Regions from separate parts of the Zunongwangia sp. genome, predicted to be linked through region 3. Evidence: riboswitches for the same ligand, from Rfam matches in the RefSeq annotation. Region 3 holds a riboswitch; each other region holds the start of a gene.
What was found. A riboswitch is a leader RNA that binds a small molecule or an ion and turns the genes downstream of it on or off. The one in region 3 is predicted to bind thiamine pyrophosphate.
Positions count from the first base shown of each region.

Region 1: linked by a shared signal. The riboswitch ahead of thiS (sulfur carrier protein ThiS) and the one ahead of ACN0WI_RS01700 (TonB-dependent receptor) in region 3 are both predicted to bind thiamine pyrophosphate.
Region 2: linked by a shared signal. The riboswitch ahead of thiM (hydroxyethylthiazole kinase) and the one ahead of ACN0WI_RS01700 (TonB-dependent receptor) in region 3 are both predicted to bind thiamine pyrophosphate.

Region 1 is NZ_JBLXIB010000002.1:388,633-398,891, reverse strand. Features, by position in the region: gene recJ (single-stranded-DNA-specific exonuclease RecJ) at 1-1,425, shown strand, start outside; gene ACN0WI_RS04630 (DUF6686 family protein) at 1,491-1,850, shown strand; gene ACN0WI_RS04625 (UDP-2,3-diacylglucosamine diphosphatase) at 1,857-2,618, opposite strand; gene ACN0WI_RS04620 (6-pyruvoyl trahydropterin synthase family protein) at 2,691-3,143, opposite strand; TPP riboswitch at 3,313-3,408, shown strand; gene thiS (sulfur carrier protein ThiS) at 3,506-3,709, shown strand; gene thiC (phosphomethylpyrimidine synthase ThiC) at 3,762-5,618, shown strand; gene ACN0WI_RS04605 (thiamine phosphate synthase) at 5,629-6,225, shown strand; gene ACN0WI_RS04600 (thiamine phosphate synthase) at 6,206-6,877, shown strand; gene ACN0WI_RS04595 (thiazole synthase) at 7,138-7,908, shown strand; gene thiH (2-iminoacetate synthase ThiH) at 7,901-9,010, shown strand; gene moeB (molybdopterin-synthase adenylyltransferase MoeB) at 8,925-10,085, shown strand; gene ACN0WI_RS04580 (2OG-Fe(II) oxygenase) at 10,116-10,259, shown strand, end outside.
Region 2 is NZ_JBLXIB010000008.1:142,952-153,210, forward strand. Features, by position in the region: gene ACN0WI_RS10995 (cytochrome ubiquinol oxidase subunit I) at 1-525, opposite strand, end outside; gene ACN0WI_RS11000 (sulfite exporter TauE/SafE family protein) at 677-1,483, opposite strand; gene ACN0WI_RS11005 (Crp/Fnr family transcriptional regulator) at 1,538-2,164, opposite strand; gene ACN0WI_RS11010 (HD domain-containing protein) at 2,221-2,802, opposite strand; gene ACN0WI_RS11015 (winged helix-turn-helix transcriptional regulator) at 2,973-3,323, opposite strand; gene ACN0WI_RS11020 (DUF2652 domain-containing protein) at 3,455-4,081, shown strand; TPP riboswitch at 4,164-4,254, shown strand; gene thiM (hydroxyethylthiazole kinase) at 4,325-5,122, shown strand; gene thiE (thiamine phosphate synthase) at 5,130-5,765, shown strand; gene thiD (bifunctional hydroxymethylpyrimidine kinase/phosphomethylpyrimidine kinase) at 5,762-6,595, shown strand; gene tenA (thiaminase II) at 6,582-7,229, shown strand; gene ACN0WI_RS11045 (helix-turn-helix domain-containing protein) at 7,274-8,299, opposite strand; gene ACN0WI_RS11050 (glycosyltransferase) at 8,538-9,614, shown strand; gene ACN0WI_RS11055 (hypothetical protein) at 9,611-10,201, opposite strand.
Region 3 is NZ_JBLXIB010000001.1:378,580-388,838, reverse strand. Features, by position in the region: gene ACN0WI_RS01705 (SDR family NAD(P)-dependent oxidoreductase) at 1-12, opposite strand, end outside; gene ACN0WI_RS01700 (TonB-dependent receptor) at 165-2,504, opposite strand; TPP riboswitch at 2,620-2,710, opposite strand; gene ACN0WI_RS01695 (ATP-binding protein) at 2,797-5,238, shown strand; gene ACN0WI_RS01690 (sigma-54-dependent transcriptional regulator) at 5,228-6,583, opposite strand; gene ACN0WI_RS01685 (hypothetical protein) at 6,845-7,183, opposite strand; gene arfB (alternative ribosome rescue aminoacyl-tRNA hydrolase ArfB) at 7,582-7,983, opposite strand; gene ACN0WI_RS01675 (DUF4301 family protein) at 7,993-9,525, opposite strand; gene pnuC (nicotinamide riboside transporter PnuC) at 9,917-10,259, opposite strand, start outside.

The DNA of each region.
Region 1 (10,259 bases), on a different contig from region 3:
ACTAGTGTTGCTTTAATGGCTTCTTATTTAAAAAAATTATATCCAAATATTGCAACTTATATTCCCGATCGCTATGCCGAAGGTTACGGTGTTTCTTACCAAGGAATCGATTTTGCGGCTGATAACGATATTACTTTAATAATTGCTTTGGATTGTGGAATTAAAGCGATCGATAAAGTAGGTTATGCTAAGGAAAAAGATATCGATTTTATTATTTGCGATCACCACCGTCCGGGAGCAAAAATTCCTGAAGCAGTTGCAGTGCTCGATCCCAAACGGGAAGATTGTGAATATCCTTATAAAGAATTATGTGGCTGCGGAGTTGGTTTTAAATTAATTCAGGCAATGGCCGGAAAAAGAGGAGAAACTATAGAAAGCTTATTAATTTATCTAGATTTAGTAGCTACTGCTATTGGTGCAGATATCGTACCTATTACCGGAGAGAATCGTGTTTTAGCCTATCATGGTTTACATGTTATTAATGTAGCACCAAGACCGGGTTTTAAAGCTATTCTAAATCAGATTAAAAAGGAAGAGATTACCATAACCGATGTGGTTTTTGTAATAGCTCCTAGAATTAATGCAGCCGGAAGAATGAAACATGGCCTGCATGCTGTACAATTGCTTACTGAAGAAAATGAATTACAAGCTGAACAATTTGCAGCGGAAATAGAGAACTATAATTCTAGCCGAAAAGATGCCGATAAAACAATAACGGTAGAAGCTTTATCTCAAATTGAAGAGTTAAAAGAACAAGACCGATTAACAACAGTTGTTTATGCAGACCATTGGCATAAAGGTGTAATAGGTATAGTAGCTTCTAGATTAACCGAAACCTATTACCGACCAACTTTGGTGTTTACTAAAAGTGGCGATAAACTAGCGGCGTCAGCCCGATCGGTAAAGGGATTTGATGTGTATAATGCATTAGAAGCTTGCCAAGACCATATTGAACAATTTGGAGGTCATAAATATGCAGCAGGACTAACGTTAAAGGAAGAACAATACGAAGGTTTTAAAAGTAAATTTGAAGAAGTAGTTTCTAATACAATCGACCGGAAATTACTAACTCCCGAAATTTCTATAGATGCTGAAATTCAGTTAAATGAAATTACTCCTAAATTTTGGAGAATATTGAAACAGTTTGCACCATTTGGTCCAGGAAATATGTCTCCTGTTTTTATGTCTAGAAATTTAACCGATTCCGGATTTGGAAAATGTGTGGGTAGAGAAGAAACGCATCTAAAATGTAAGGTTTCGCAATTAGAGAATAAATCGTCATTTAATGCGATCGGTTTCAATTTAGGAGATAAAATTGAAGTGATTAAACATAAAAATCTTTTTAGCGCAGTATATTCCGTAGACGAGAATGAATGGAAAGGAAATGTTTCTTTGCAATTGAAATTGAAAGATATTAAAGAATAATTTTTCGGTTTTATTTAGATTCATTTTAAATAAAATTTTTATCTTTGAAATAAACCTATAAAAAGATGGAAGACGTAGATATTATTCATCACAATGATTTTGGAATTGCGTTTAAATGGAAAGACACTGTATTTGCCGATCAAAACCGAGTACAGCTGGTTTTTAAAAATATGGGTTTTTACTTAAATAGTGAAGAAGTAGCACTTTTTTCCGATTATATTAAATGTGCTAAAAGTCGAAGTTCGGAATGCGAAATTTGTTCAGAATCTAGAAATTGTGAGCGAAAAGTTTTACTGAAATCACCACTAGAAAAAATGGATTTTACCTTAAACTTATCTGAGCTTGATAAGATTTGTGATCTGGTAGAAGGAACTATTTTTAAAATGAAACTAGATTATTATATTAATTCTGTTTCGTTGAATTAATATAAATTATTCCTTATTCAGTTTTTTTAAATATAAATCTGTTCCATCAAATTCGGCATATGTATAGTGGTTTATCCAGTCGCCCGTGTTTATGTATTTAGAATCTTCTTTCAGCTTAATTTCCATAGGTAAATGCCTATGTCCAAATAGAAAATAATCGTAATGTTTAGTTTCTAGTTTTCGTTTACAATATTGTACTAACCACTCGTTATTTTCTCCTAAAAATTTAGCATCATCATCGCCGGAAATCAGTTTGTTCTTTACCGAAAAATATTGTGCAAGCGGTACACCAATATCAGGATGTAACCAACGGTAAAGCCATTTTGAAAATGGATTGGTAAACACTTTTTTCATGCGTTTATATCCATAATCTCCGGGACCAAGTCCGTCACCATGGCCAATTAAGAATGTTTTTTGGTTGAATTCAAATTCTTGTGGTTTTCTAAAAGTGGGAATATTAAGCTCTTCTTCAAAATAATTTTCCATCCACAGATCGTGATTTCCAATAAAAAAATATACAGGGATACCACTATCTCTAATTTCAGCTAATTTCCCCAAAACACGAACAAAACCTTTGGGAACTACATGTTTATATTCAAACCAAAAATCGAATAAATCACCAAGTAAAAAAATAGCCATAGCATCTTCTTTAATTTCGTCTAGCCATTTTATAAAGATGGCTTCGCGAACTTTACTAGCTTCTTTTGTAGGAGCTCCTAAGTGATTATCGCTACTGAAGTATATTTTTTTTCCTTCGGGAATAGTCATGTATATTTTCTTAGCTTCAGCAAAGTTAATAGAAAGTTATAAAGCATCCTTGTTTTTAAGATAGCAGATTTTTTAGGAATTATCGCTGGCATACCATTCTGCAAAACTACTTTCAGTTTCTTGAAGTTTTAAAGAATGTAGTTGAATATGATCTGGTAAATATTTGTTTATTTTTTCAGCAAAATCAATTACCATATTTTCACTAGTTGGTTGGTAGTCTACCAAAATAACATGATGCCCGCTCTCCTTTAGTACTTTAGCTAATTGAAGGTGAGGTGTGTTTTTATTAAAAACTGTCGCGTGATCAAATTGGTCTACAATTTCAGATTTTACGATCTTTTTTAGATCACCAAAATCGATTACCATACCGTATTTTACATTATTGGTATCAGTAATTGGTTGTCCAATTACCGTAACACTTAATTTATAGCTATGGCCATGTACATTGCGGCACTTGCCATCATAGCCATAAAGCGCATGCCCTGTTTCAAAAGAGAACTGTTTGGTAATTCTAATATTTGCCATACCTGTAAATTTAGGGCGCAAAGATACTAAACAAGTCGGGAAAATGAGTGTAAAAAGCCTATCTGTTGGTTATTTTAATGCTTTAAATGTTAAAACTAAGGTCTTAATTTTTCAAATTGTTTTCAGTGGATAAGTTGTAAGGCTTTTTTATTTATCCTAACTTTGAGAGAGTAAACTTTAGGGGTGCTGATTCAATTCGGCTGAGAAAAACCCTTTGAACCTGATCCAGATTAGCATCTGCGAAGGGAAAAGTTAGAAATTTTTGATTCGATTTTATCCAAATTAGGGGATAAATTCTATTTCATATTACTTTTCTTCAAAGACAATCCTCTTTGGTTTACGGCTATTAAAATCGAAATGATATGATAACTGTAAACGTCAACAACCAAAACCATTCTTTTAAAGAACCTGTAAAGCTTCAGGAATTATTGGAGCAATTGAATATTCAGGCTTCAGGAATTGCTATTGCCATTAATAATGAAATTATTTCTAAACCACAGTGGGAACACACACTAGTGGAAGAAGGCAGTAATGTATTGGTGATTCGTGCTACGCAAGGCGGTTGATCGTTTTATTTTCAGTAATCAAATTTTAAACATCAATCTAAACCTTTTTAGTATGAAACCTAACCAATTACCAAGGGAAGAAGCCATCAGCAGAACGCCTTTTCCAAATTCAGAAAAAATTTATGTAAAAGGTCAACTTCACGAAAATGTGAAGGTACCTATGCGCAAAATTACGCTTGATGATACCGTCGATAAATTTAACGGAACAAAAACGCCAAATGATCCGGTATTGGTCTACGATACCAGCGGTGCTTACACAGATCCTAATGTAGAGATCAATGTGCGCCAGGGTTTAAAACCTATTCGCCAGCAATGGATTGCTGCCAGAGAAGATATGAAGCAGTTAAGCGGACTTTCCTCGGAATACGGCCGGCAGCGTGAAGAGAACGAAAAGTTAGATGAACTTCGGTTTAAACGAATTCGAAAACCTTTAAAAGCGAAACCGGGGCAAAATGTAACCCAAATGCATTACGCGCGTAAAGGCATTATTACGCCGGAAATGGAGTTTATTGCTATTCGGGAAAATCAGAAACTTCAGGAAATTAATCAGATTACCGAGCAACATCCGGGCGAAAGTTTTGGGGCGAGTATTCCTAAAGTAATTACTCCTGAATTTGTTCGAGATGAGGTTGCCAAAGGACGTGCAATTATACCGAGTAATATTAATCATCCGGAAAGTGAACCGATGATCGTTGGGCGTAATTTCTTGGTTAAAATCAATGCTAATATTGGGAATTCCGCCGTAAGTTCTTCGATTGAAGAAGAAGTAGAAAAAGCAGTTTGGGCTTGCCGTTGGGGCGCCGATACCATAATGGATCTTTCTACCGGAAAAAATATTCACGAAACCCGAGAATGGATTCTTCGGAATTCTCCGGTACCCATTGGGACGGTTCCTATTTATCAGGCCTTAGAAAAAGTAAACGGAAAAGCTGAAAATCTTACCTGGGAGATCTTTAGAGACACTTTAATAGAACAAGCCGAACAAGGTGTTGATTATTTTACCATTCACGCCGGGGTTCGTTTAAAATATATTCCGCATACCGCAAAACGAGTAACGGGAATTGTTTCTCGTGGCGGTTCCATTATGGCAAAATGGTGTTTAGCGCATCATCAGGAGAGCTTTTTATACACGCATTTTGAAGAGATCTGCGAAATTATGAAAGCTTATGATGTAGCATTTTCTCTTGGCGATGGCTTGCGTCCGGGAAGTATTGCCGATGCGAATGATTATGCGCAGTTTGCCGAATTGGAAACACTTGGCGAATTAACCAAAATCGCCTGGAAGCACGATGTGCAATGCTTTATTGAAGGTCCCGGACATATCCCAATGCATATGATTAAGGAAAATATGGACAAGCAATTGGCCGAATGTGGCGAAGCGCCTTTTTACACGCTTGGTCCGCTAACCACCGATATTGCGCCGGGTTACGACCATATTACCAGCGGAATTGGAGCGGCAATGATTGGCTGGTACGGTTGTGCAATGTTATGCTATGTAACGCCAAAAGAACATTTGGGTTTACCGAATAAAGAAGATGTAAAAGAAGGTGTAATTACTTATAAGATCGCTGCCCACGCGGCAGATTTAGCAAAAGGGCATCCGGGAGCACAACATCGGGACGATGCGATGAGTAAAGCGAGATTCGAGTTTCGTTGGGAAGATCAGTTTAATTTGGCGCTAGATCCAGATACGGCACGAGCGTATCACGATGAAACTTTACCTTCAGACAATGCGAAAGTAGCTCATTTTTGTTCGATGTGCGGACCAAATTTCTGCTCGATGAAAATCACTCAGGATGTACGGAATTATGCCAAAGAAAACGGAATGGATACCGAAGAAGCCATTATCAAAGGAATGGAAGAAAAGTCAGAAGAGTTTAAGAAAAAAGGAAGCGAAGTGTATTTATAATTTCTGAATAATGCTAATCGTAATTTCTGCGGAAAAATGTATTGAAAATGAAGAATTTCAACTGAAGTCGATACTCGATGCAGGTTTAGAAATTCTTCATATTCGTAAACCCAAGGTTTCTTTTGAAGTGTTAAAACGCTGGCTAGCAAAATTTGAAGCTGAATACCGCTGCAAAATGGTGCTACATCAGCATCACGAATTGGCACGAGAATTTGGGCTGAAAGGCATTCATCTTCCGGAATATTTCAGAACAAATCTGAAGGAAAATTTAGATGATTATATCACCTCTTTTCAGCAAGAAAAATTTACGGTAAGCACTTCGGTGCATCAAAAAGAATTGCTTTCAGAAACATTGAATTTCGATTACTGTTTTTTGAGCCCTGTTTTTAATTCGATTTCCAAAACCGGATATTCGGGAAAAAAGTTTCAGGTGAACGACCTTCAGCAGCAAGTGATTGCACTAGGCGGAATTGATTCAGCAAAAATTTCAGCAATTCGTAAAATGGGTTTTAGTGGCGCGGCAGTGCTTGGCGCGGTTTGGCAACAAGAAAATCCAATAAAAAGTTTTATTAAAATTCAGCAACACTATGAATCAGTTTTTAAATAAACCGGTGAATTTGCAAAAAGAAATTTCTGCACTGCATTATATCTCTCAAGGAGAAAATGCTAAAGTTCATTTAGAAAATATAGAACGCGTGTTACAAGCCGGTGGCAATTGTATTCAGCTACGACTGAAAGAAACTTCAGCAAAAGAAGTGTTAGAAACCGCAATTTCAGCTCGTGAAATATGCTCAGCTTATCAAGCAAAACTGATTATAAACGATCACGTAGAAATTGCAAAAACCTGTAATGCCGACGGCGTTCATTTAGGACAAGAAGATACCGATGTTTTAGAAGCTTGCCAGATTTTAGGAGAAGAAAAAATAATTGGCGGTACTGCCAATACGCTTCAACATTGTATGGAACATCTGCAAAACGGAGTTGATTATATTGGTTTGGGCCCTTTACGATTTACTTCCACCAAAAAAAAACTGAGTCCTATTCTTGGATTTTCAGGTTATCAGGAATTGATAGAGAAATATTCGCAGCAGGAAAAGACGGTTCCTATAATTGCCATTGGCGGAATTACACTAAACGACATAGAAGAACTCCGAGAAATTGGATTAAGCGGAATCGCGGTTTCCGGTTTATTGACGCATTCGGAACATCCGGAAAAAGAGATTCAGCAGGTTTTAGATCGATTTGCTGTGAGAGTTTAGATGTTATAAAATAGATGAGAGACAAGAGAATCATGAAACAAGAATAAAGACTTATTTAGTTTGAATGCTAAATGTTGAATTTTAAATGATTGAGGTTCCGGCTTGGCGAAAATTCCTCGTGAAATTTCAACCTGAATTATTTAGCACGTCATGTTGAACTTGATTCATCTAGGAATGGGATTGCTGAGCAAGTCCGGAATGACGAACCATAACCCGCTTAAATTTTAAAAAGCTAATGGCTAACAACTAAAAAATACAAAATGGAAAAACTAAAAATAGCAGATAAAAGCTTCGATTCTCGGTTATTTACGGGAACGGGGAAATTCAGTAATTCAAAGCTAATGCGCGAAGCGGTTTTAGCTTCAGAAAGTGAATTGGTAACCGTGGCGCTCAAAAGAGTTGAAGCGGGCAATACAGAAGATGATATGATTAGTAGCCTAGCTCACAAAAAATTAAGTTTGTTACCCAATACCTCAGGAGTTCGCGATGCCAAAGAGGCTGTTTTTGCGGCCCAGATGGCTCGGGAAGCGCTGGGAACAAACTGGGTGAAAGTCGAAATTCATCCCGATCCTAAATACTTATTACCCGATGCCATAGAAACTTTGAAAGCCTGTGAAGAATTGGTGAAATTAGGCTTTGTGGTCATGCCGTATATTCATGCCGATCCGGTTTTGTGTAAGCGCTTAGAAGATGTCGGCACCCAATGTGTGATGCCTTTAGGTTCTCCTATTGGTACTAATAAAGGCTTAAAAACCTTCGATTTTCTAGAAATCATCATCGAGCAAAGTAATGTTCCGGTAATTATAGATGCCGGTATTGGTGCCCCTTCACACGCTGTTTTTGCGATGGAAATGGGAGCTGATGCGGTTTTGGTAAACACCGCGATTGCCGTTTCTAAAAATCCGGTGCAAATGGCAAAAGCCTTTAAAATGGCTGTAGAATCCGGGCGAATGGCTTACGAAGCAAAACTTGCCGAAACCGGCAAACTTGCTGAAGCTAGTAGTCCACTAACACAATTTTTATATGAGTAGTTTTAAAACAGTACTTGCGCAGTATGATTGGGATGAGGTGTTGGAAAGTATTCAGCAAAAAAGCATCGTGGATGTAGAGCGCGCTTTAAGTGCCGTAAAACCCGATCTTGAAGATTTTAAAGCCTTAATTTCTCCGGCTGCCAAAGCTTATTTAGAGCCAATGGCTACGAAAAGCAGGCTGATTACCAAAAAGCGTTTTGGGAATACCATGCAAATGTACGCGCCAATGTATTTAAGTAATGAATGCCAGAATATTTGTACGTATTGCGGATTCAGTTTAACGAATAAGATTCCGCGGCGCACCTTAACCGATGCTGAAATTTTAAAAGAAGCTGAATTTCTGAAAAAGAAAGGCTACCAGCATATTTTACTGGTTACAGGGGAAGCGAATAGAACGGTGGGCATTGATTATTTGAGTAATGCTGTTCGTCTTTTAACACCACATTTTGCAAATATTTCTATTGAAGTCCAACCGCTGGATCTGGAAGAATACGAACGATTGATTGACGATGGCTTATATGCTACTTTAGTATATCAAGAAACCTATCATCGCGAGACCTATAAAATTCATCATCCTAAAGGAAAAAAATCAAATTTTGATTATCGCTTAGAAACACCGGATCGTTTGGGGAAAGCCGGAATTCATAAAATTGGAATCGGAGCATTATTTGGATTAGAAGATTGGCGTGCAGATAGTTTTTTTACCGCTTTACATCTAAAATATTTGCAGAAGACATATTGGAAAACAAAGTATTCGATTTCTTTCCCGAGATTACGACCTTTTAGCGGTGGCTTAGAACCTAAGGTTGAAATGACCGATCCTGATTTATTGCAATTGATTTGTGCGTACCGAATTTTAGATGAAGATGTTGAGCTTTCTATTTCGACGCGAGAACAGCAAAAATTCCGTGATCATATTGCACATCTGGGCATTACTTCTATGAGTGCTGAATCAAAAACCAATCCGGGTGGTTATGTGGTGGAACCGCAGTCGTTGGAGCAGTTTGAAATTTCAGATGAGCGTAGTACCGAAACTATCGCTACCATGTTACGGGAAAACGGAATTGAACCGGTTTGGAAAGATTGGGAAAAAGCTTGGTAATATGGAATTAACAGCTATCGAAAAAGAACGCTATTCTCGCCATATTTTACTAGATGAAGTTGGCGAAGAAGGCCAAAAGCAATTAAAAGCTTCGAGGGTTTTAGTGATAGGAGCCGGGGGGCTCGGTTGTCCGGCTCTGCAATACTTGGCAGCGGCAGGCGTAGGAAATATCGTAATTATAGATGCAGATATTGTTTCCAGAAGTAATTTGCAACGCCAAATTTTGTATGCTGAAAAAGATATTGGTAAACCCAAAGCTGAAGTGGCAGCAAAGCGATTGCAAGCCCAAAATCCAACTATTGAAATTCAATATTTTACAGAAGCTTTATCAGCCAACAATGCTTTGTCACTTTTTAAAAATTTTGATCTCATTGTAGAAGGCAGTGATAATTTCAGTACTAAATATTTAGCGAACGATGCTGCAGTACTCGCGAATAAACCATTAGTGATGGCTTCCATTTTTAAGTTTGAAGGCCAATTAAGTGTATTCAATTATAACAACGGACCAACGTATCGCTGTTTATTTCCCGATCGGGCAGCTGCCGAAAGTATACCAACCTGTAGTGAAGTTGGTGTTTTGGGGGTGCTTCCGGGAATTATGGGAAATTTAATGGCGAACGAAGTTTTGAAAATTATTTTAGGAATAGGCGAAATATTGCAAGGGCGTTTATTAAGATTCAATAGTTTAACGTTTCAATTTCAAGTCTTCAGTTTTCAGAAAGATTCTTCAATAGATATCGATAAACTCGAAAAAATCGCTATTTCTTGTCCTGACGAAAATGCCATAAAGACCATCAGTTTTGAAGAATTTCAGCAAAAAAAAGAGTCGTTTACACTAGTAGATGTTCGAACCGATTCCGAACGAAACCTAAAAAGTTTAGGCGGTTTGCATATTCCGCTTTCCGAACTTAGTAAGCGAGCTCTTGAACTCGAAAATAACGATAACTTGGTGGTGTATTGCGCAGCAGGAAGCCGAAGTAAAATAGCAGTAACCCAACTTCAGCAGGAATTTCCGCAGAAAAAAATTTTAAATTTAGAAGGAGGAATAAATTTGGTACAAGCAAACCAAAAATAGCTTAATTTTGCGCAAATTTTTTAAAAATAGGTGCAACAAACAGAACTTTTTGAGCAGCTCGATTATAGGTTGAATAAGCAATACGAGCGCATTATCGATGATTTACTTATTAAAAATTACAGTATTATCGACAATTTTTTTAAAGCAGAAGAAATTCAGCAATTACGCAATAAT
Region 2 (10,259 bases), on a different contig from region 3:
AGCCGGATTTAATAAAGCAGCAACCGGATCTATATTACTAAATACACCATTGTTATAATCGAATCCAGTCGGAGCATTCATCCATCCATTAGCAGCTACTACTAGTATACCAGATAAAACTCCTGCAAGTCCAATAATTACTCCAGTAAACCAGTGAAACTTTTCGGGCAAATTTTTCCAACCATATAAATAAAAACCTAAAGCAATCGCTTCAACAAAAAAAGCAGCTCCTTCTAATGAAAACGGCATACCTATAATTGGTCCGGCACGCTTCATAAATTCAGGCCATAACAAACCTAATTCAAAAGATAGTGCAGTTCCGGAAACTGCTCCAGTTACAAAAAAGATAGCTACTCCGCGAAGCCAAGCTTTTGTCAACTTTAAGTATACAGGATTTCTAGTTTTTAACCATCTGCTATGGGCAACGATCATAAAAAATGGCATCACCATACCAATACACGCAAAAATTATGTGAAAACCCAATGTGAAAGCCATTTGAAGGCGGGCATAATCTAAATTTTCCATTCTACTATTTTAAAAACAGCTTATTTTCAATACAATAAAAAATAATCCATTATCTATTATTCTCTGTGTCTAATTTAAATATTCTATCATCGAAAACCTTGCTTTAAAGCAGGAAAATTGCTGCTATTAATTATTTAAAATTTATTTCTTTTTAAAAGACTGATATACTTAACTCTCGCCATATAATATAAATCCCCATTACTAAAACCAACCAGCCAAATATTTTTTTTAATCCTTCTGGTTTTAGGAATTTATTTAAATATATACCTAAAAATATTCCTATAATTGATATTGCTGTAAATGAAAGCAAAAATGACCAAGCAATTTCTAAATGAGATAAATCTCCAGTAAAACCAATTATAGAATTCAATGCGATGATAAATAAGGATGTTCCTACGGCTTCTTTCATTTCTAAACCCACTAAAAATATCAAGATGGGAACAATCATAAAACCACCTCCGGCACCTACAAAACCCGTTACTATTCCTGTTATTATTCCAAATAATACAGTAAGTCCATATTTTGGTGAGGATGAAGATGACGTTTTAGGAAGTTTCTTTTTAAAAATCATAGAAAATGAAGCCAAAATCATTAAAATGGCAAATAAAACCATTATCAGTATTTCTTTAGTCACTTCAAATAAACCGATGTTGAATAAATGCTGAGGTATTGCCGGCACAATGAATTTTCGGGTACAGAAAATTGAAAAAACAGCGGGTATCGCAAAAACTAAAGAGCTTTTTAAATTTATTCTTCCCTTTTTAAAATTATCGTAAGCTCCTACTGCAGAACTACAGCCTACTACAAATAACGAATAAGCTGTTGCTATTACAGGATTTATTCCTAAAATATAAACAAATATAGGAACAGTTAAAATAGATCCTCCTCCACCAATTAAACCTAAGACTAAGCCTATGAATAAAGCTGAAAAATAACCTAAAAAATGTACAATATCCATTTCTAAAATTTGGACAAATATAATAGTCCTTTTTTTAGGAATTGGCAACCTTAGTTACACAATCTTTATGTGGTTTCTAAAAAGCGTAATTTTATTATCGATTTCTAACTTTTTCAGTATTCTTGAAACAACAACTCTAGAGGTATGTAAATCTATAGCTATTTGTTTATGCGTAATAGTTAGATCTTTATTTTTATTTATTAAAGCTTTATTTTGAAGATATTTGTAAATCCTACTATCCATATTTAAAAATGCAATAGTATCTATAGTTCCAAGCATTTCTTTTAATCTGGTATGATAACTATTGAAAACAAAATCTCGCCATGATTTATATTTACCTAGCCAGATTTGCATTTTTGATATCGGAATCATGATTACTTTGGTTTCTTTTTCGGCTATTGCTCTAATTTCACTTTTGCTCTCTCCTAGACAACAATCTAGAGACATTGCACAAGTTTCTCCTTGCTCTAAAAAATAAAGTAGAAGCTCATCTCCTTCTGTATCTTCTCGTAAAACTTTTATTGCACCGCTTATTACTAAAGGCATAGAAATAATACGAGCGTTGATGTCGATAATAAAATCGCCTTCTTTAAATTGCATTAGTTTTCCAGAAATCGCTATTTCCTCGAGCAATTCTTTTTCAAATATAGACTGATAAACAGTAAATAGCTCTTTACTCATAAATAAGACTTCAGAAATTAATTATGAATTAAAATGATAGAAAATATATGCAGACATCACAAGCTAAGCTTTAATTCCTGATAATTAGATTTTAATAACTCTAAATTTTTCATTTTTTTGGGCTGGAGTATATCTTTTCCGTAAGAAGTAAAATACGTATGGGATTCTAAAAACATTATATTGTTTTCTATCCATTCAATATCACTATAGCTTTTATTAAAACATTTATTCCATTCCTGCCTTAGGCGTTTATTATAATTTATAAAGGAGCCTGAACCTAAATGCGCTAAATCAGCATCGCAAATTACTTCTTCTAACTTACTACTTGGAGTTTGTGGCATTTTAGTAGCTACTATGCAGGATTTAACTCTTTCTATTTTTTCTTTAGAATATCCCAAGCTTGTAAGGAAACAATCTGCTTTTTCGGCACTTATTTTTTCATGACCATTAAATATTTCACCATTTCCGGTATCATGAAATAAAGAAGCCAAACTTACCACCTCTTTATCCTCAAAAGATAAATTTTCGTAGTCTGAAATTTTTCTCGCAAACTGAAAAACTTCTAGGGTATGTTGTATGTTGTGATAAGGCAAACTATAGCAACGGCTATTGCGTAGCATAGCATGGCAATGCTTCATTGCTTTTTTTAAAATCGTTGTTTGTCTATATTCAATCAGGAGTAAAATTTTTAATTAAAAGTGTAGTTGCTACTATAGTTATATAGTTCAAAAATTTAAATTATTAAAAATAATCAGCATTCTAAAATTAAGAAGTACTAAAATTATTTTTTTAACGTTATGATTTAATTTTATTGTCTTTCTTTAATAATTTTTTTTCGATGTGCTATACCCCATCTACTTAATGCATCTAATATTTCCGACAACGAATTACTATATTCTGTGAGCTCATATTCTATTACCACTGGTGTATCATGTTCTATTTTACGTTCTACAAATCCATTCAGTTCTAAATCTTTTAATTCTCTAGATAACATGCGTGCAGAAATTCCTAATGCTCTCTGAAGTTCATTAAAACGCTTTGTATTTTCCTTTAAAGCCATTATAATTTTTAGTTTCCATTTTCCGCCAATTGCATAAAGAGCATCATCTATAGATCCTAATTTACTTTCACATGTTTTCTTGTCTAGTAATTCACCCATTTTATCTACTTACTTTTGTAAAGTAAATATACAATTCTGATGTAATTTAGAAGTAAGCTTTATGTTTTTTTACGATGATTTTTTTATTCGTAAAATAATTTATTAGATTAATTGTACCTTCGAGTTTACAAATGGCACTAAAATCTAAAAAACAGTTACCCTATTTTTTTACGGAATCCCCTAATGATACAAAAGTATTACGGGGTACTGTTATTATGCCTGATATTAGCGGATTTTCCAAATTTGTTGAGAATATAGATGTAGAAACAGGAAAAATAATTATTTCCAAACTGCTAAATGTAATAGTTAAAAATAACATTCTAGACCTTCAAATTTCAGAAATTGAAGGTGATGCTATTTTATTTTATAAATTCGGAAAAGCAATACCTGTTTCAAAAATTTTGAAGCAATACGAACTTATATATACTGCGTTTTTTCAAGAAATTGATAGATTAAAAGAACAATATAAAGCTATTAATTTTGACTTATCAATTAAGCTAATTGCTCATTTTGGTTATTTTGCAAAATTTAATGTAGGCACTTTTGAAAAATTATATGGCAAAACTGTAGTTGAAATCCATCGATTATTAAAAAATTCAATTTCAGGGAAAGAATACGTGCTAATTACCAATTCCCTTATAAAAAATACAGAGGATAAATCTACTTTATCATCACAAAAATATATGGTGAAAGAAGGTTTTGAAATTTACGATGAAAATTCAAAAATTAACTACACTTATTTCAAATCAAAAAAGTAAGACTAAACAGATAATAGTTTTTACAACTTCATACTTATTTTTTGATACATTTTTTTCCAGCAATTAAATTTGCTGTACTTTTACATTGCTTTAGGGGTATTCAGTAAAGAATTGAGAGAGTCCCTTTGAACCTGATGCGATAAAACGCCGTAGGGAAAAGTTTTAGATGATTTTTTTCATCTTTTCTACTTTCCTGTTTTTTCAGAATTTCCACCTGAAGCTTAATTTTTTTAATATCTCACGATGGAAAATACACTCTGGAAACATATTGAAACTGTAAAAAAAACAGTGCCTCTCATTCATAATATCACCAATTATGTAGTTATGAATAATACCGCAAATGCACTTTTAGCTGCAGGAGCATCTCCCATTATGGCCAATGCGCATTCTGAGATGGAAGATATGGTTTCTATTTGCCAAGGCTTGGTTATTAATATAGGAACTTTAACCGAATACTCGGTAGAGTCTATGTTAATAGCAGCAAAATGTGCTAATAAAACAAATACACCTTGGGTTTTAGATCCTGTTGGAGCCGGTGCTACAACATTTAGAAACGAAACCTTATCAAAATTAATAGCCCTAAAACCTACTATAATCAGAGCAAATGCTTCCGAAATTTTAGCACTTGCCACAACCAATAATCTATTTACAAAAGGAGTCGATAGCACAGCAGAAAGCAATGAAGCTATTTTGGCTGCTAAGGAACTTAACAAAAAATATGGAGCCGTTATATCTATCTCCGGAGCAACTGATATTATTATTGATGGTGACCAACAAATTCATCTTTCAAATGGAAATAAACTAATGACAAAAGTTACCGGATTGGGCTGCTCAACTTCTGCTATTACTGCTGCATTTGCTGCAGTAATTCCTAATAAATTTGAAGCTACCTGTACTGCAATGGCATTATTTGGAGTTTGTGGAGAATTAGCTGCTAAAAAATCTGATGGGCCGGGAACTTTACAATTACATATTTTAGATGAGCTTTTTTCTATTTCAGAACGAGCATTCCAAACTACTCTAAAATTGACTATTAAATAAAAATCAAATGGCATTTCCATTTTCATTATATCTTGTTATTTCTGAATCAAATTGTATACATCATTCTTTAGTTCAAGTTGCTGAACAAGCAATTAAAGGCGGTGTAGATATCATTCAATTACGTGAAAAAGAGCTATCGAACTCGCAGTTTATTGAAAAAGCTTTAGCCTTAAAAAATATAACCGAAAAATACAATATTCCGCTTATTATTAATGACAATGTTGAAGTAGCAAAAACTGTAAATGCTTACGGAATTCATGTAGGCAACAGCGATATGCCACCAGTAAAAATTAAAGAAGTTTGGCCTGAAGCATCTTGCATTGGGTATTCTATAGAATACTTAAATCAATTACAAAATGAGAATACCGCTATTGCAGACTACTTAGCCGTTAGCCCTGTATATTCTACAGCTACAAAAATCGATACTATTACCGAATGGGGTATTGAAGGTATAGAATCCATAAGGAGCAAAACCAAAAAACCTTTAGTAGCTATTGGAAATATGAATGCTGATAATTGCAAATCGGTTATAAACGCAGGATCCGATTGTATTGCGGTAGTTTCCGCTATATGCTCAGCTAAAAATCCAGAAAAGGAAGCGGCTATTCTCAAAAACAATATTCTAAAATCTAAAAAATCATGACTCATTATACGACTCCCTCTGTATTAACTATTGCCGGATTCGATGGTAGTGGCGGTGCTGGAATTCAAGCTGACATTAAAACTTTCTCGGCACTCGGATGTTTTGCTACTTCAGTTCTTACTGCTTTACCGGTACAAAATACTACTGGTGTAAAAAACATCTTTTCAATACCACAAAAAGCCGTTGCAGAACAAATTGTAAGTATTTTTGAAGATATCCCTCCTAAATCTATAAAAATAGGTATGGTACATAGTACTGAGTTAGTAAAAACAATTGTTAATGGTTTGAAAAATTATACTAATATTCCTATTGTTTTTGATCCGGTAATGGTGGCTACTAGTGGCCATACGCTTATTGAGAAAGAAACCATACATGCTTTAAAAAATGAATTAATTCCAATATCAAATATTCTTACTCCTAATTTAGATGAAGCAGGAATTTTAGCAGATATGGAAGTTAAAACACTTGAGGACATGAAAATTGCCGGCGAAAAAATAATGAATTTAGGTTGCCAATCTGTTTTAGTAAAAGGAGGACATTTACAGACTTCAAAAATCACCTCTGTTTATTTTGATGCCTCAGGTAAAATGTTGTGTTACGAATACAATAAAATTGATACTAAAAACACTCATGGTTCCGGATGTACACTTTCTTCTGCAATTGCAGCATACATTGCTAGAGGTTACAATTTTGAACAAGCTGTTAAAAATGCACAAGAATATGTTCACCAAGCCGTTTTATATGCTAAAGACTTAGTTATTGGAAAAGGGAACGGTCCACTAAATCACTTTTATAACCCCGAAAAACTAATTAAAAATGAAATGGTCTAAATCAACTTGGGAAGCCATTACTCCCATATATAGTAAAATTATAGAAATGCCTTTTATAAAGGAATTAATGGATGGTAGTTTACCACTTGAAAAATTTCAATTTTATATGGGGCAAGATTCTATTTACTTAGAGCACTTTGGAAAAGCATTAGCCATAATAGCCGCAAGATGCCCCTACTCTAAGGATACAATGTCCTTTTTGCAATTTTCTGAAGGTACTATAACCGTTGAAAGAGCTTTACATGAATCGTATTTTAAAATGTATGGCTTAACCGAAAACACAGAAATACAACCTGCTTGTCACCATTATATACATTTTTTAAAAAGTGTTGCTTCTTTAGAAAATATAGAAGTTGCCATGGCAGCCGTTTTGCCTTGCTTTTGGATATATAAAGAGGTAGGCGATTATATTGTTGCTAATCAAACAGACAAAGAAAATCCTTATCAAGAATGGATTGCGACCTATTCCGGTGAAGAATTTGGTGAAGCTGTACAAAATGCAATTGATATTTGTAATCGATATGCAGAGAAGACAACACCAAAAACAAGAGAAAAAATGACGCAAGCATTTAAAGATGCTTCCTATTTAGAATATTATTTTTGGCAAGCAGGTTACAATTTACGCTCTTGGTAAAACTATTAAAAAAACCTGTTTAAAACAGGTTTTTTTAGTTATAACTATTCTGATACTTCCTTATAATTGCTTTTATTTAGTACATGTTTAGGGAGCAGACCGTACTTACGTTTAAAAATTTTCGAAAAATAACTTCGGCTAGAAAGTCCTAACTCATATACAATTTCTCCTACACTTTTTTCGCCTTCAATTAACATATTCATTGCTAAGTTTAATCGAATATCCCGAATATACGCATTTACAGTTTTCCCATAAATTTCTTGAAATCCATCTTGAAGCTTATTAACATTTACACCACTTATTTTTGCTAATCTCTGTACGGTTCCTATATTTCTTATGTTTTTATTAATATGATCTACCGCACGCTCTAGTGCAATTAAATCTCGTTTTTTTACTCTTGATTCTTGATAGGTTTCATCATTTTTAAACTGGACGAGTAAATAGGCTAAAATTTCTAAAGCTTTTCCTCCTAAAAAATTTATTCTTGGAAAACCACTTAATCTGCAATCTTCAATAGATTTAATTAAATCTAAAGTTTGTAGCCCATAAGTTCCAGTTTTAAAAATTGAATTTTTAGAATTTACGTCTGCAAAAATTTGAAAGTAAGTAGATTCTATTTCATGCAAATCAAAAGATAAATAATCTTTAAAACGATTTCTATCAATCTCAAGATAACAAAGAACTATTTCTTTATCTGGTTCAAATTCTAAATATTGGTAATCTTCTGCCTCAGGAGCAGCAATAAGGTGTTGGTGATTTAATAAATTAGACTTAGTATTACTGTTTCCTAGGCCTGTACATATTTCACCTCCAATACAATAAATAAATCGAATAGGTTTTATCCAGTTATGATAAATATGAAAACTAATTTTTTCTTTAAAGTTTACTCTGATATTATAAAGACCAATACCATTGGGGAAATTAATTCCTCTAATTTGCCCAGCTCCAAAAACTGACGGAACATTTACTGCATATTCACCTAAACTATTTTTATATCCTATATCAAAAATCTTCGCTATTTCCGGTATAAAATCATCTACATTTTTTATTTCTAGACGATACTTTTTCATCTGATAATTTTAAAACAGTTAAAAAAACTATTTTTTAAAATACATCAATATTTTTTTATTTATTTTAAGTATTTCAGTTAAAATTTTCTTAAAACAAGAAATACTTACCATAACTCATTAAAAACCAATATTTACCATAAAACCTATATAAAGTATTAAAATTATATAATATTTTATTTTTTTAATAGAAGTAAACAAATAATTGTTTAATTTAAAGCTAACCTTTAACCATAAAATCATGAAAATAGCCATTATTGCAGATCATCGTCAGGAAGTGCTACCTCCATATAAAGGCGGCTTAGCTATGATAACTCACAAGTTATATAAAAAATTAGAAGAGCGTGGTCATGAAGTTCGTATATTCTCGAATACAGATTGTAATTGCCAAGACTTAAATTATTTAGACAATCAATTTTCCGAATATGATTGTTTTCCTTGTAATTCTTACAATTCTTTTGATGCCTCAGCTATAAAAAGTTCTATATTCTATGCTGAAATTTTTCAACATTTAAGAGATTACGAATACGATATAGTACAAAATCATTCATTGCATTACCTTCCTATTGTACTAGGTAATAACCTGAATACCAATTTCATAACAACAATACATACATTAGAAATCCCAGATATTAAATTTGCACTTAATCATATTAAAAAATCGGTAAATCAAGAATTAATTTTAGTTAGTAAATGCCTTCAGAATAGGCAAACTGAAACCTTGAATGCAAATACTGTAATACACAATGCTATTGATTTAGAAGACTGGTCTCCACAAACCAAAGTTACCGGTGGATATTGTATGTGGTATGGAAGTTTTTGTAAGCAAAAAGCACCACATTTAGCGGTAGAAGTTGCTTTAAAAGCCGGAATGCCTATAATTTTAGCCGGAAGAGGAAAAAACACCGAATATTTTAAGCGATTTATAGAGCCTCTATTAAAAAATTCATTAGTTTCATATGTAGGAGAACAAAAACAAAAACAACTTAATAAATTACTAAATAATGCCGCAGCCTTATTATTTACAAGTGTTTGGAATGAACCTTCAGCCCTAGCTATTTCTGAAAGTTTAGCCTCGGGTACTCCAGTTCTTTCTTGGAACATCGGGGTAGCACCAGAACTTATTATTCCGGAAGTAGGAAAACTTTTTGAACCTTTAGACACAACCGGTATGGCAGAAACCTTAAAAAATATAGGAAACTTTAATCGAAAAAAATGCCGGGACTATGCAGAAAAAAATTGCAATATTGAAAATACCGTAGATGCTTATCTCAACTTTTATGAAACCCTACAAAATGAAAACGTAGAAGCTTATTAAAAAAGTAAAAATTCGGTATTTAATGTAAACATGTAATTTTTTGTCTCGGTTTCTTTATCCAAATTAATCACACCTATTTTTCCTTGTAGGTAAATCCGAATGCTTTTATTTATTGTAGCTCCTACAAACGCATTTCCTCTTACATCAAATTTATTGGAAATGTTTATCAAAGAGTTAGTGTCGTGGCTTACTAAAAAAGCGACACCAAGCCCTAAACCATAATAAAATTGTCCTCTATTACCAAATCTATTTAAAACTGAAATATCAACATCTGCATAGTGCAAATTGTAATTTAGATTCTCAATTTTAAATCCATAATTGGCATATTGAGCGGTAATAAATGGCCGAGTTCCTCTCCACCGTTCTTCTTTAAAATATCGAGTAATTCCTATTTGATAGCCAATTTTAGCATCGTAAGATACAGGCTCTGGATTCGCTAATTCGCCATTAATATAAACATCTACTGAGCCTCCTACCGTACCGCTTCCTATTTTTGCTACCCATCTTTTTTCCTGAGAATGAGCTGACAAACTACTGAAAATAAGAAATAAAGCAAGTGCAAATGAATAACTGTAATTTATTTTCATACTATAAATTGAATGCTGCAACTTTTTCATTTCCGTAGTAAATAATACCCTCGCTTAA
Region 3 (10,259 bases):
TTGTATATCCATGATTTTCAATTTTTCACTTAATACAAAGTTACCTTAGAAGGAGAGTAATGGTTAGAAGCGATCAAACCAAAAATGGTAAATTTCAAACACAAAAAAATGCCTGAAAATTCTATCGAATTTCAGGCACTAGAACTAAAAGAAATCAAACAGAATTAAAATCGTAAAGTAATACCTGTTAAAAAGTTTATAGTGGCTTGCGGATAATAATAGGTTCCCCATTTTGGATCGTAATAGCCATTGGATACATATTCTGCATCAAAAATATTATTTACTAATCCGGTAAACACTACTTCTTTAAATATTGGAGCGGAATCCCAAGTATATTGAATATTAAAATCAGTAACAAAATAATCATCTAATTGTGAGGTTTCCAACTCAAAGTTTGTCATGTACTGCTTCCCTATATATTTAGAAAGCAATTTAAGCTCAAGCCCTTTAGTTGGGGTATAGCCTATAATATTACCGGCAACAATTTTCGGAGAAAAAGAAATATCGGTATCCCCATAATTTACCAATTCTTCATTTTGAGTAGATTTAAAATCTTTATTTTTATTTCGGCTTAACGAAATATTTGGACGAATACTTAATTGACTAGTAATTGGGATAGTAGCATCTACTTCTAAACCTAATCGATAACTATTTCCACTATTTGCTCTTACAAAAGATCCTACATTATCTATAGCTCCGGTTAGTACTAATTGATCGCGATAATCCATATAGTACAAATTAGCATTCAGTTTTAATGATTCTGAATTATGACGCCAACCTAGCTCCCAATCGTTTAATTTTTCTGAATTTGGATTTCCATTTTTATAATCACTTCGGTTTGGCTCACGATTTGCTCTTGCATACGAAGCATACAATCGGTTTTCTGAATTTAACTTATAGTTTACTCCAAATTTTGGATTAAAAAATTCAAAATTATCGTCCACATCAATAGGCGATCCATTATCTAATATTCCTTCGGTTTTGTAACTGATAGTACGCAACTGTAAATCTACATATCCGGCTAGATTCTCTACAATTGAAAAGTTCACTTTTCCGTAAATATTAAAATCATTTTTAGTAGCATCGCTAAAATAATACCGTTCCTCTGGAGCTTTATTCATAGCGAATTTTGTATAAATCACCTCTCCAAAATGATCGCCTTTATATTGATTAAATCCACCACCAATGGTTGCATCAAATTTTGAGTTTTCATACTTCAAACTAAATACGGTACCATAAAAATCGTTATCTAGTGATTGCTGATCTACTAAATCCGACTTGGTTACTTCTTCGCCTTCAAAAATAAAATTTTGTAATTTATAATCGTTCAATGTAGCTCCTTCATGGTATTGCTCATAGTATCCCTTACCTTTTGTATAGTGCAAAGCAATGTTTGAAGACCAATTTTCAGTATAAGTCTGATTCCATAATAATTGATAATGATCTTGTTTATAATTGTCGGTTTGGTTATCGTAAAACTGAACATTTCCATCTTCATCTACATATCTTCCTGCCGAGTTATAGGTTCGATTAGTTTCTAAGGTTTCTTTATCGATCCCGTTCCAAGCCATATAGGTTTGTTCTGTGCCCCCAAATGTTATCGCTTTAATTATGGTTTTATCATCTTTATAAGTTCCTTGTAAAAAATACGATTTTAACTCGGTTGAAGCTCTATCTACATAGCCATCACTTTCAATTTTAGAGGCTCTCCCTTTAAATTCAAAATGATCGTTAAACAATCCTGTACTAAATTTCACCGTATGCTTGTGAGTATTGTAAGAGCCATAAGTATTAGCTATTTCTGCATAAGGATCTTTCTTGAAATTATCGGTTAATATATTTAGGCTAGCTCCAAAAGCTCCAGCTCCATTTGTAGAAGTACCTACGCCACGTTGTAATTGTAAGTTCTGAACGGAAGAAGCGAAATCTCCTAAATTAACCCAAAACGTGCCCTGACTTTCCGAATCGTTGTATGGAATGCCGTTTATTGTAACATTAATACGAGTTGCATCGCTACCTCGAACTCGAATTCCGCTATAGCCGACTCCTGCTCCAGCATCTGATGTTGTAACTACATTGGGCATATAATTCATTAAAGTAGGAATATCTTGCCCTAGGTTTCTATCGGCAATCTCTTCATTACTTAATTCACTATACGTAATTGGCGATTCTGCATTAACTCGAACCGACTGTAAAAATACCTCTCCTAAAACTTCTTCTAGACCGCTTAAATCTACATTTAAAGTTTTATCGGAATTAAGGTCTACTTGTATTGTTTTTCGGTTTCCATGTAGAAATTCGACTTTGTAAACTCCTTTTTCTAACAACAATTCATAACTACCAAATTCATTTGTTTGTGTTCCTGAAGAAGCTTTTTCTACATAAACCGATGCGTTCGACAAAGGCTTGCCTTCTCGAGTAACTGTTCCGGAAAGTTTGTACTGTTGTGCCCATACTGATGTAGCTAGAAAAAATAGACTAAAACTGAGTAATACTTGTTTCATCCGTAAAATTTTTACGAATAAAAGGGGTCATTATTCTGTTAGTATAGTTTAATAAGTTTCAAAAAAACTCCTGAATTTCTCCAATTTCAATTTGGATCATATTCAGGAGTTTTACCGTGTTAAAAAACACTATCCCTTGGCAGCATTACCTGCCCAGGTTCTTTGGGTATAATCTCAGCCAATTATTGGCACCCCTTTTTGAGATTGGTAACAAATGTACTACGCTTTTTTAAAAAATTCTATTTATTTGAATTGATTTAATTCCTGTATTTTTGAATAATTATTCCAAATTATGGAAAACACAAAGCGCTCTATAACTATAAAAGTTATTACAGGCTACTTTATAATTGCTGCCTTAGTAGGCGTGGCTGTATGGATTATTTATACACGAGTAATTATTTTTAGCAATATGGCTAAAAATAACAATAATAATAATGCGCAATTATTTTTAGTCAGCGATATTACCAGTGATTTATATGAAACAGAAAATGTTAGTCGCAAATTAATACAAACAGGAACTCCTGAAGATTTTGAATCGTATTATGACCAATTAGATACTATAAGGAAAAATCTAGCTGTTTTAGACAAAAAGTATTATGAAAACGATACGGTACATAAAGAACTAGATAGTATTTATAAACTACTAGACTTAAAAACGGAAAACCTTAAAGCTTTAGTTGATTTACGGGAAAAAGATCGAAATACCGACATATATCAACAAGTAATGCGCCAACTAAAACGCGTAAATGAGACCTTTATTACCAATAATTCTTACGAAGGGCGTTTCACCGACTTAAAACCCCATCAACGTCGTGTTTTAATAAAATGGTTAGAATACGCAAAAGCAGATAATGCTAAATCGCTTACCAATCAAACAGCAGATTCCCTTGTAAATTCTGTAAAAAAAGTATTACATGAATTACAGTATGCTAATAAAAAATTTAGGAATAACGTTCTAGAGAAAGAAAATGCTTTGCTAAATAACGATATGGTTTTAAACCAACAACTTCGAAAAATTTTAGCAAATATTGAAGCTGAAGAACGAAAAGCAGCTTTTATACGAACCAATAAAGCCCAAAACACCTTAGAAGATACTGTTTTTATTATGCTAATTTCAGGTGTGATTTGTGTTGTTTTTATTTTATTATTTCTAATTCTAATTATTAAAGATGTTCGCCGCAGCCAACAATACCGAATTGAATTAGAAAAAGCCAAAAATTTTGCAGAAACACTCTTAAAACGAAGAGAACAATTTATGGCAACCATTACACACGATTTACGGTCACCTTTAAATACAGTTATCGGCTATTCAGATTTGCTAAAAAAAACAAAACTTGCCACCAAACAGCAACATTATCTAGAACATATTACCAAATCCTCTGACTTTATATTACGACTAGTTAACGATTTATTGGATCTTTCCAAATTAGAAGCTGGTAAAATGGTTATAGAAGAACTTCCTTTTACTCCTAAAGAATTAATTACTGATACTGTTTACAATAATATTCCGGCTACAACAAATAGAAAGTTAGAAATCCGTATTGATGCCTCACCAGAAACCGAAAATCAATTTTTAAGCGACCCATTTAGGATTAAGCAGATTATCGCCAACCTTATTACCAATGCTTATAAATTTACCGAAAAAGGATCAATTATAGTTAGTATTTCTGTATTGCATCAAAACGAAAATATATATCAACTTTTAATAAAGGTTACTGATACTGGAATTGGTATTTCTAAAGAAAAACAAGAAATTATTTTTGAAGAATTTAGCCAAGAAGATAATAGTATTGAAAAAAAATATGGCGGAAGCGGATTAGGTTTAACCATAACTAGAAGCCTAACAAGCTTATTAAATGGACATATTTCACTTAAAAGCGAACAGGGAAAAGGAAGTGAATTTTCTGTAAGCATTCCTGTAAAAAAATTGGCTTCTAAATCTATTGAAGCTACTACAGAAAAAAGCCGGGAAGTAACTAATTTAGATCTTTCTAATATTCATGTTTTAGTAATCGATGATGAACCCTCACAACTATCACTAACTTTAGAATTTTTAAAAAGTAAAAATATACTATTTGAAACGGCAGAAAATGGTAAAGAAGGTTTAGAAAAATTAAGCAAAGGTAATTTTGATTTAGTTCTTACCGATATTCAAATGCCGGTGATGGACGGATTTCAGTTCATAAACGCTGTACGAAAAATTCCTTCTTTACAAAAAATACCTATTATTGCACTTTCCGGGCGTACCGATATGGAAGAAACTACCTACATACAAACCGGTTTTTCTGCTAAACTTACCAAGCCTTTTAAACCTACCAACCTACTTAATAAAATTTGTGATGTTTTAGCTATCAAGCAACCTGATACCGTTAAGAATAATGAAAATTCGGAAATAAAAATTCACAAATCAAACTCATTATATAATCTTGATGATATTTATTTATTTTCAGGAGAAGACACGGAAGCGATGTTTTCTATTTTAGCTTCATTTATAGAAAGTACAAAAGAAAATATAAAAAAATTAGAAGCGTTTTGGGAAGCTGGTGATCATAAAGATTTATCACAAATTGCTCATAAAATGCTTCCTATGCTAAAACAAATGCAAGCTAATGCTCTAATACAACCACTAGAAAAATTAGAACATAATAATAGTATTAGTCAGTCGGAATTTGAAAAACTGACTGCTGATTTTAAACAACTTCTTGAACTTTTAAATCAAGAAATTAAAGCTTAATATCGTACTGTTTTAATTTATTATACAGGGTTTTTCGGTCTATAGAGAGTATTCTGGCTGCTTTACTTTTGTTGCCTCCTGTTTTTTCTAAAGCTTCCAAAATGAGTTTTTCTTCATTTTTATTTTTGAAAAGCCCATAATCATCATCACTTTTTTCAGCAGTAGCAATTTCGTGCGGAAGCACTTTCATAGGAATAAGGTCGCTTTGTGTAAGCAATACAGCCCTTTTAACCATATTTTTTAGTTCTCTTAAATTTCCTGGCCAAGAGTAGTTTTTGAAGGCTTGAATTGCAGGATCGGTAAAACCGACTACTTCTTTTTCGAGATCTACATTTGCTTCTTCTAAAAAATGATCTGCAAAAAGCATTAAATCTTCTTTTCGGTCTTTAAGAGCCGGAACTTTTATAGAAAATTCGTTTAATCGATGGTACAAATCCTCTCGAAAATCTCCTTTTTTCACCGCTTGTGCCAAATCTTCATTAGTAGCTGTTACCACTCTAATATCGACTTCAATCTCATTATTACTCCCTACCGGTTTTATCCTTCGCTCTTGTAAAGCTCGTAATAACTGCACTTGCAGTTCGTAACTAAGATTTCCTATTTCATCTAAAAATAAAGTTCCTCCATTTGCTGCTTTAAAATGCCCAACTTTATCATTTATAGCTCCGGTGAATGAACCTTTAATATGTCCAAAAAATTCACTAGAAGCTATCTCTTTAGGAATTGCACCACAATCTACTGCTATAAATGGTGCATCTTTACGTTTGCTTTGCTTATGGATACTTTTGGCAACATGCTCTTTACCGGTGCCACTTTCCCCGGTAATTAAAACCGACATATTGGTAGGTGCTACCAACTCGATATAATCGTTCAATTTTCGAGAAGCATCGCTCACTCCTTTTATAAATGCAGAATTAGGTTTATCGCTTTTTGAAGGTTTTTCTTCAGCCTGTTTTTTAAAAGGTATTTCTTGTTTAGCAACTTCCCTCTGCTCTAGAGCGTTCTCAATCGTTTGTAATATTGATTCTGGCCGGAATGGTTTACTTACGTAATCAAAGGCTCCATCTTTCATTGCCTTTACTGCCATACTTATTTCGGCGTAATTCGTCATTACTACCACTTGTGTAGCCGAGTCTTTAAGTTTTACTTGTTTTAATATTTGAAGACCATCGATATCGGGAAGTCGGACATCTGTTAAAACTAAATTATAGGATTCGTTATCAATTTCTTGTAAAGCATCGTTTCCGGAAAAACATACTTTAGTAGTATAACCTCTTTTAGCTAAAAATGTTTTTAACATCGTTCCAAATGGAACATCATCTTCAACAATCAGAACTTTCGGCATAATTTATTTTTAAAACAGAATACAAATTTAGAAAACTAAATAGCAATTACTTTAAATTAAATATAAAAAAAGAGGCTTTATAAGCCTCTGTCTTTTTTTACGAATATAATTAAAATCTAATTTCCATTTTGCTATTAGTAATTATACTATATCTTTCTAGAAAATTTTGGTTAGTTAGTAGTAGTGTTTTTAGAAATCTACAGTTTATTTTAAAAATAGCTCCGAAAAGTTGGTCTCTTTTTATATCGGATATAGTATTTATTAAATATCTTCTTTCTTTATCCAATTTCCTTCTTTATCTGCATACACAATTTTAGGATCTCCGCTTGTTTGAATGCTTAATTTATATACTTTCTTATCACCCGTATGATTTACCCATGCCTTTGATGCAATAGCACTAAAATCAATCATTACTGCATCTTTTATAGCTTGAGGCAGTGCAATTACTTCAATCTCAGAAAAACCTTCCTCTATTTCTTGATTCTGGCTAATTGTATCTTGCTTTTTTTCAACAGGCTCTTGAGCACTAATTGTTTGAGTTGCAAAAAATAAAGCGGTGATAGTAAGTGTTGATAAAGTTGATAAAATTGTCTTTTTCATATATGTTTTTTTTTAGTTGAATAACTGATAGCCTACTTTTATACTTTATTTATAGAAATAATTGTGCCCAATAATTCAAAAACAAATTAAAAAATTGAAAATCAATACATTAATCATAAAAATAAATAAAAAAAGAGGCCACCACAGCCTCTTCTTAATCCGAAAATCTAAATTATACAACAGCCTAGCAGTCTGTTGCGTTAGTTATTCAAAATCTTTCAATAACCCTAACACTATTTAAATCATTCAAAATTATGCCAGTACATAAACATGTACCAAAAACAAACATAAAAAACTATAAAACAGCAAATTAAACTAGAAAACTAAGAAATATCCAAAAAGATAGGTGTAGAGAAAAATGTAGAAACCTTTTAAAAATGTAGAAATTTTACACAAAACTATAAAGGTTTTTTTCTATTTTGTTTTTTTTCAGACAGCCTCTTCTTTTCTTTTAATCGTTTTAATTTGGCCATTTTACTAGGCTTCGTTTTTTTACGAATTTTTGGTGGTCTAATTCCAATCTCGATCATCTCTAAAAATTGTTTAGTGACAATCTCTTTATTTTTATGCTGACTTCTGGAATTACTATTTTGTAGAACAAGCACATTCTCTTTAGTAATACGTGTAGGAAATTTATGTTGAATTCTTGATTTCTGAATCTCATTTAAAGCATCAGATGCATTTATATCAAAATATAACTCGACTTTAGAAGCTGTTTTATTTACATGTTGCCCTCCCGGACCACTACTTTTAACGGCTCTAAAATCGAGTTCTTTTATTAGTTCTTCTTTATTACTCATGTTTACTTTTTAAGACGGCTGATGGCTATCTTTCAGTAAATCGGATACTGTTTTAACAGGATTGAATGTAGTTACAGGAACTTCCACAAAAACGGTATTCCATTTTGCCATTGCACCATTCCATAATCCGGGACGTTCTAAAGCTTTTAATGGTTTTCCGTCTTTGGTTTTATTAGCTATAAAACTCATATTAGGATCTACATAATCATTTAAATTATATGTATCTCCTTTAGGAGTTTTAATGCTACAAACAATATCTACCGGATTAAAATGAGTCGATTCTTGAACAATTTTTACTTGCTCAGGGTTATCGTCATCAATTTGTGCTCCTTCAATAATTTGCAATGAAATTTCTCCTTCTTCATCCTTTACTAGGAAAGGGCCTCCTCCTGGTTCTCCTTCATTTTTAACCATTCCACAAATACGTAAAGGTCTATCTAATTTTTCAATTAGTTCAGCAGCTGACTCAGATTCGGAAACTGATTTTACGAATAACTCTTTTTTCAAAAAGTTTATAGCTTCTTTATTAACTTCTTCAGACGGGTTATTTCCTAATTTTTCAATTAAGTTAAAGCTTTTCGCTCTAAGCTCAATCAATTTACCGGCTAACATTTTTTTGTAATCTACAACGTCACCTAAGTTAGCCCAAGTTACTACGTTATCTATATTTTTTATAAAAATTAAATCGGCATCTTGCTGATTTAGATTATCGATTAAAGCACCGTGCCCTCCAGGACGGAAGAACATTTTCCCTTCTTCTGTTCTAAAAGGAGCATTCTCATCATCTACAGCAATAGTATCAGTTTTTGGGTCTTGATAAGAATAAGAAATATCAAATTTAAGAACTGTTTTTTCTTCAACTCTATTTTTAATTTTATCAAATTCAGCTTCAAATTTTTCTTTGTCGCCTTGCCCAACTGTAAAATGAGATTTTACTATACCATTACTATTAGCATAATTTGCGGCTTCGTACAAATGCTCTTCAAAAGCAGTTACTATTGTCCCATCATAATTGTGAAAAGGAACTAAACCTTTAGGAAGATCACTTAACCCAAGCCCTTTAGAATAAAGTACATTTTCAGCAAATATCTTTTTTTGCTCATCGTTACTTAAATTATCAAAATCTGAATAATCTTCTTTTGAAGCTTTCATTGCTGCATCGTAAAAAGGAAGTTGCTCAATATTATTGAAAAATAGCTGTAAACTAGCATCTCCCTTTTTATCTAAATATTCACGTAAATCTTCCGATTTTGGATCGAATTCGAATACAAAATTATGTAATGCTTTAAACATTCTTGTTGCAGCACCAGATGCCGGCACGAATTTTAAAAGATCTAGCTCATCTTTTTTATGTTCGAAATCGCGAATATAATCTGTACGTTGTTCATCAGAAATAGCAGAAATTCCATTAGAAAGCGTTGCTGCTTCTTGAATATCTACTTTTATATTCCCTCTTTTAAAAATTTGTATTTGACGTTCAACTTCTTCTTTGGTTAAACCCTTTTCCTGAATTTGTAAAATGTCTGATTCGTTAAATTTCACGTTGGTGGTTTGTTTTAATTGGTTGGTTAATTATTGGTATTTTATTTAAATCTTTTTAAGAAAATAGACTTACTTGAATTTCCTAAAAATAATTTTCTGATTTTTAGAAACCGAATATATGTGAATATACGTTAAAATATAGAGATAGCTAGGGGTATTTAACGCATATTTAATAATTTTAGCTATGCATATAAAACCGTAATAATCTTAAAAACAGCCTTTAACTAAATAACTCTAAAAATATAAATTATTCATTATTGTAATTTAATTAAGCCATTTTTTAAGTAAAAATTTGGTTGACCAGCAACTACCTAAAACTTGCTATACTTTCGATTTTGTTCGATTTTAAATAATTGACACTAAAATTTTAATACCGGATAAAATCCATTTATTAGTTTACGTGGCCTTGATTGAGACTCTTTTTCCAAACAATATATCCCTGAATTGCCATAACTGTAAAAATAACATATTGTAACGCTAACACGCCTAAACCTCTGTATGCATACAACGGAACTGTAATTAAATCTGCAAAAATCCAAAGGGTCCAGTTTTCTAACTTTTTTATAGCCATATACCACATTGCAGTAAAAAAGACTCCTGAAGTAAAAATATCAATATAATTTGCGGTTTCAATCTCTCTGCCAAATGCCTTATAAACAGCAAATGTTACTAGCATAGTAAGTATGAATAATCCGAACCCAATTATTTTCTCTTTTGAATTTGTTCTAGAGATT